2 linked regions of the Flexistipes sp. genome follow. The protein of the gene in region 1 interacts with the protein of each later gene in a pairwise test. Links are inferred from orthologs where the notes say so. Each region holds a gene or a part of one and is shown in the gene's direction. Other genes may lie near its edges.

Region 1 (3,241 bases):
TGGCTACAGCGGAAAGCTGCACAGGCGGGCTTATTGCAAAAAAAATGACGGATATTCCCGGAAGCTCAGATGTGTTTTTGGGTTCAATTGTTTCTTACAGCAATAATATTAAGGAAAAGCTCCTTGGCATTAAAAAATCTGTTTTGGAAAACCATGGAGCTGTCAGCAGTGAAACCGCTGAAGCTATGGCTGAAAATATAAGAAATATATCCGGTGCAGATGTTGGAATAGGGGTAACTGGTATTGCCGGGCCGTCCGGAGGCAGTCCGGAAAAACCTGTTGGAACTGTATATATAGCAGTCAGTATTAAAGATAAGGTAAAAGTAGAGCATTTCGTTTTTACCGGTGACAGGGAAACAGTAAGAGAAAGAAGTGCCAAACGGGCGATAATAATTGCTGAGCAGGAGGTGCTGGCAATTTGATGAGATGTTTTGTTGCAGTGAAGATACCGACGGCATTTTCCCGCAGAGTCAGTGGACTCAGTGATGAATTTGAAGAAATCATGCATTTCAGGCGGGTGAAAGCGGGAAATATGCATATTACGCTGTTTTTTTTCGGAGAGCAGAGAGAAACGGTTGTTGAAGATATAAAAAAGGTGATGGATAATGTGACACTTTCGCCTTTTGAGATACTTTTTGACGGAGCAGGTTTCTTCGGGAGCCGCAATTTTCCTAAAGTTGTTTTTTTAAAGGGTCACTCGGATTATTTGTGTACAATTTACCGGGATATGAAAAATGAATTTGATAAGTTAGGAATTAGTTTTGACGAAAAACCATTCAGGATTCATCTAACTCTGTTAAGGGTGAAAAAGTTATATGATAAAGATGCATTTCTTGATAAAATAAATAAAGTTAATAAATTTTTTCAAAAGGAGCGAGTGAAGTTAGATGCCATTCATTTAATTAAAAGCAGTTTAACTTCGAAAGGTCCGGTATATGAAACTTTATATAATAAAAAAGCTAAGTATTAGGAGGTAGTTAATGGATAAGGACAAGCAAAAGGCAATTGATTTGGCTTTGGGTAAAATAGAGAGGGATTTTGGCAAAGGGGCTGTTATGCGGCTTGGAGATAAAGCTGCTGAAAAGCTCCCCGTTATTCCCACAGGCTCCCTTTCATTGGATATAGCACTGGGCGTGGGTGGTGTCCCCCGGGGCAGGATAGTGGAAATATACGGTGCAGAGTCCAGCGGTAAAACTACTGTTGCTCTGCATGTAATTGCAGAAGCGCAGAAAAAAGGCGGTGTGGCGGCTTTTGTAGATGCGGAACATGCGATGGACCCGGTTTATGCTGATTCTATAGGTGTGGACACGGATAATCTGCTTGTCAGCCAGCCAGACAGCGGCGAGGCGGCTTTGGAAATTGCTGAAACACTTGTGAGAAGCGGAGCTGTTGATGTCGTTGTTATTGATTCGGTGGCGGCGTTGACTCCACGTGCGGAGATTGAAGGGGAAATGGGCGATGCGCACATGGGCCTTCAGGCAAGACTGATGAGCCAGGCTTTGAGAAAATTAACGAGTATTGTCAACAAGTCCCGAACGACTTTGGTTTTTATTAACCAGACAAGGCAAAAAATTGGGGTTATGTTCGGTAATCCGGAAACCACAACAGGTGGAAATGCTTTGAAATTTTATTCAACGGTTCGTGTTGAGGTGAAAAGGACAGCGTCTCTTAAAGAAAAGGATGAAACAGTAGGCAATCATGTGCTGGCTAAGGTTGTGAAAAATAAAGTCGCTCCTCCTTTCAGACAGGCGGAGTTTGACATTATGTTCGGTAAAGGGATTTCAAGAGAAGGCATTTTGATTGATATGGGAGTAAAGGAAAATATTATTTCCAAAGCCGGTGCCTGGTTCAGTTACGGCAATACCAGGCTTGGACAGGGCAAGGAAAATACCAGAGCCTATTTAATGGAAAACAGTGAGATAGCAGAGGAAATAGAGAATCAGATTAAAAAGAATCACAATATCCCTGTAACGGAAAACCCGTCTGAAAAAGCCGGACGAAAACAGGAGGAACAGCCCGATGATTGACATTACCAGTATTTTGACTACTGCAGTAAAAAAAAGGGCTTCGGATATTCACCTTAAAGCCGGCAGACATCCTATTTTCAGGATAGACGGCAAGCTTATTCAATCCCCCGATTTCCCAAAACTTTCAGCTGAAGAGCTTTTGAAAACAGCCGCTTCAATGATGAGTAATAACATAAGGGCAAAGTTTAAAGAACGCCTTGAAGCTGATTTTTCGTATAGTGTGAAAGATTTGGGTCGTTTCAGGGTTAATGCCTATCTTCAGAGGGGGAGCGTTGTTTTGGTAATGAGGTCGATCCCCAGAAATATCCCCTCTATTGAAGAGCTCAATCTGCCTGAGGTTCTCAAGAACGTGGCAATGCAGCAAAGGGGACTGGTTCTTGTTACAGGAACGACCGGTACAGGTAAATCAACAACTTTGGCTTCCATGATAAAATACATTAATACAGAAAGAGAAGTTAATGTGATAACTATTGAAGACCCAATTGAATTCCTGCACAGAGACAATAAATCGATAATATCCCAACGGGAAATAGGTACGGATACTTTGAATTTTCCTGATGCCTTGAAATATTCCCTCAGACAGGATCCGGATGTGATACTGGTTGGTGAGATGAGAGATGTGGAAACTATCGAGACTGCACTTCTTGCTGCTGAAACGGGACACCTTGTAATGTCCACCCTGCATACTCTGGATGCTCCTGAGACGATTAACAGGATTATTACCGTATTTCCTCCCTATCATCAGAGACAGGTTAGGATGCAGCTGGCCTCTATTCTTAAGGCGGTTATTTCAATGCGCTTGGTTCCAAAGGCCGATGGAAAAGGAAGAGTTCCGGCGGTGGAAGTGATGGTAAACACACCGACGATTAAAGACTGTATAATCGATAAAGAAAAAATGAGTCAGATCGGCGATTTTATGGAATCAGGCAAAAGTATGTACGGTTCTCAAAGTTTTGATCAGTCTCTGTACTCACTTTACCAAAAAGGGTTGGTTACTTATGATGAGGCTGTTAAATGGGCCACCCGCCCCGATGACTTTACTCTCAGAGTTAAAGGGATAACAACAACATCCGATGCAAAATGGCAGGATAATAATGGGGAGCAGACAGAATAAAACTCCCGAAAGTTATGTTTATGGTATATTAGCTAAGAAAGATTTTACCGAGGGAGAGATAGCTTACAGACTTAAACGCAGATTCGACTTGTCCGAGAGT
Region 2 (3,331 bases), on another replicon or contig:
GCGGCGGCTCCGAAAGTGTTTTCACCTGCGGCATCTTTTTATGCGAGGCTAAAGACATTCAGCAGTATATCAAAAAGAGATGTTATAAAACATAATAAATCATACAGATTTCTTATAGGCACCTATGCGGGAGAAGCCAAAATTATACTGCTGGGAAAAAAATCATTAAATGCCGGCGAAAGTGCACTATGTAAAATTGTCCCTGATAAACCTTATACTCCTCTATTCGGTGAAGCATTCTTTCTACGGAGTCTAAGCCCTCAGATTACCGTTGCAGGCGGAAGGGTTTTGTCCATAACCAATTTCGGTCTGGCTAAAAATAACCTGGTCACTTTCCTCAGCTGTATGGAAAACGGGAAAACTGAAGAAGCTTTCAAAGTACTGGAAACCAACATTGAAGGGACATTCGATATCCCGACTCTGATACAGTTTACGGATAAAAAAAGCGACGAGATAAAACATCTTATAAAAAAATATTTTATTTCAGCCGGCAGAACAGTGACACCCGGAAAATACTTTTCAAAAATAACAGATATGGCAAAAGAGGAGATATATTCCGGCAAAACAGTATCGCTGAGCGGCTATCACAAATATTTTAAAAACAGTGAAAATATCTGGAAGATATTCAGGGAAAATCTCATACGCCTGGCTGAAAAAAACGGTTATACATACGAAAACGAAAAAATTTTTAAAAAGAGAAAGTCGGAACACGAAAAACTTGCTGATGAAATCTATGAAAAAATGTCTCAGGACGTATCCCTCAGCAATGCCGCAAATTTATCAAGCTTCTTAAATATTCCCGAAAAAGCGGCGGCAAATGCACTCACCATACTGGCTAACAAAGGAAAAGTCAAAAAGCTGGATGAAAAAAATTTCATCAGAACGGATATTTTTGATGATTTTATTCAGCTTGCTGTAAAAACCGCAAAGAAAGAGCAGTACATCGATCTGAAGAAAGCAAAAACAATCATTGAGGCACCGCGGAAAATCCTTATCCCTTTAATCGAACAGCTTGACAAAACGGGTTTATTTACTAATAAAGATAACAAACGGTATTTAAAGGGGGATGAAACTGCAGAATTTTGATTTGATAGAGCAGTACCTCGCTTTAAAAAGTATCAAAGGTATCTCAGATAATTCAATAAATTCTCTTGTCAGGAAAACGGGCAGCCTTGATGGTGTTTTCAATATGGACTCAGAAACATTAAGCAATGCCGGTTTCAGCAGCAGTCAAATCGGCTCAATTAAGAACTACTCTGTAGAGAAAACATTTCTCAAAAATGAACTGGAAAAAATCAGAAAATATAAAATAAGAATGATTCTCCGGGAAGATGATCTTTATCCGGCTTTGTTAAAGGAAATAAATTCTCCTCCTGCTTATCTGTATACATACGGAGATATCAGTGTACTGGAGAATCCGTCCATTGCAGTTGTAGGGGCAAGGAAATGCAGTAAAAGCGCTAAAGAATTCGCATTTGAACTATCAGTTGAACTTGCGGAAATCGGATTTAATGTCGTAAGCGGTTTTGCTGCCGGTATAGATATCAATGCCCATCTCGGTGCAATTAGCAAAGGGCACACAACAGCCGTTTTTGGCAACGGTCTGTTAAAGGTTTATCCCGGCTACAACAAAAAGTATATGAAAGATATTCTGAAAAACGGCTGCATAATCTCCGAGTTTCCTCTTGAAGAGGAGCCTCTGGCAATCAATTTCCCAAAAAGAAACAGAATCATAAGCGGTTTGTCACTGGGAGTAATTGTAGTGGAAGCTTCGGAAAAAAGCGGCTCACTTATTACTGCACGCTATGCTGTTGAAAATAACAGAGAGGTATTTGCCGTACCGGCATGGCCGAAAAATCACAACAGCGCCACAAACAAACTCCTGAAAAACGGAGCAAAATTAACGGAAAATTATATGGATGTTGTGGAGGAGTTTACAAGATTCCTAAATTTTCCAAAAATGGTTGACAATAAAGATGATGACTATAATATTAATTTTGACTCGGGCGAAGAAAAGGAAATTTATAATATTTTAAAAACTGAACCGCTTTCAATAGACGAAATCTGCATGCATTCCGGTAAAAATGCTCCCACGGTAATCACTACTTTATCAGGGATGGAATTAAAAGGTATGGTTCAGTACGATATGGACGGCAAATACTCAGTCAGGAGGATTTAAATGGATAAAATTGTTATAGCCTTAAATCTTATAATAGATTACATAGATACAGACGAAATAGTGAGTGAAAAGGATATTACCGACTATCTTCAGAATACAGGTTTTGATGATTATGAAATAAGACAGACTCTTTCCATATTGAATTTCGGTGTTTACGACTCCCCGAAAGCTATGCGTATTTTCACTGTACCTGAGAAAAACAAAATTACGGAAAAAGCTCTCCAGTATCTTCAGAAACTCAATATGGCGGGAATTCTGGATTTTATTACACTTGATGAAATCATCGACAAATCACTGGAATCCTCAGATCAGAAAATCGACGTGGAGCAGATAAAACAGATAGCTCTTTACACTCTGCTTGAAAAAAAATCCTACATATTTAAGAACGACTACGAAAGAGACGAAGAAGATTATTATATACAGTAACAGGAAATCCAGCCTGATTCACATTATTTTAGAGGACGGGGTGCAGCTTCTATGTCAAATGTAAAATCAAATCAATCCCCACAAAAAAAGGGAAAAAATCTTGTTATTGTTGAATCTCCCGCCAAAGCTAGAACAATTGAGCGGTATCTTGGCAGGGATTTCACGGTAATGGCAAGTGTCGGACATGTAAGGGATCTGCCCAAAAATGAGTTGGGAGTTGAGATCGAAGATAACTTCACACCAAAATACAAAACAATAAAAGGCAAGAAAAAAATAATAGATGCACTGAAATCTGCAGCCAAAGAGGCGGATAAAATCTATCTTGCAACTGACCCGGACAGAGAAGGTGAAGCTATAGCCTGGCATATTGCTACCGCATTGAAAACAAAAGCGGATAATACATACCGTGTCCAGTTTAACGAAATTACAAAACAGGGAGTAAACGAAGGCATAAAAGAGCCCGGCAGAATTAATATGAACAGGGTGAATGCCCAGCAGTCCAGAAGAATTCTTGACAGGCTTGTCGGCTACAAGGTCAGCCCTCTTCTATGGAAACCTTTAAAATACGGTCTGTCTGCGGGAAGAGTCCAGTCCGTTGCCTTGAGACTGATATGCGAGCGTGAAGAGGAGATTGAAAAGTTTGTACCAAAGGAATACTGGACATTGGACGGATATTTTGAAAAATCCGCAGGCGCACCGGAGTCAAAAGGGGAAGCTGTAAAAGCA

Evidence for each region.
Region 2: the proteins of recA (region 1) and dprA interact in binary tests that used the Bacillus subtilis proteins (3 or more experiments, as listed by UniProt). The link is inferred for Flexistipes sp. from one-to-one orthologs.

The regions. Positions count from the first base shown.
Region 1 is NZ_JAXKVW010000001.1:176,049-179,289, reverse strand. The notes cover bases 95-3,003. They hold recA (recombinase RecA), read left to right. Parts: upstream 95-980; coding sequence 981-2,027; downstream 2,028-3,003. Other genes in these bases: UMU13_RS00765 (type IV pilus twitching motility protein PilT), read left to right, coding at 2,020-3,003; thpR (RNA 2',3'-cyclic phosphodiesterase), read left to right, coding at 422-970; UMU13_RS00780 (competence/damage-inducible protein A), read left to right, coding at 95-422. In the rest of the region: more of UMU13_RS00780, read left to right, coding at 1-94; more of UMU13_RS00765, read left to right, coding at 3,004-3,141; UMU13_RS00760 (regulatory protein RecX), read left to right, coding at 3,122-3,241. UniProt on the Bacillus subtilis protein: Multifunctional protein involved in homologous recombination, DNA repair and competence.
Region 2 is NZ_JAXKVW010000013.1:58,509-61,839, reverse strand. What follows is about bases 124-3,122. They hold dprA (DNA-processing protein DprA), read left to right. Parts: upstream 124-1,066; coding sequence 1,067-2,179; downstream 2,180-3,122. Other genes in these bases: topA (type I DNA topoisomerase), read left to right, coding at 2,657-3,122; UMU13_RS09235 (DUF494 family protein), read left to right, coding at 2,180-2,605; selB (selenocysteine-specific translation elongation factor), read left to right, coding at 124-1,086. Also shown: more of selB, read left to right, coding at 1-123; more of topA, read left to right, coding at 3,123-3,331. UniProt on the Bacillus subtilis protein: Protein that helps load RecA onto ssDNA during transformation. Binds cooperatively to circular ssDNA, is able to bridge different segments of DNA. Favors the loading of RecA onto SsbA- or SsbB-coated ssDNA and formation of RecA-DNA filaments.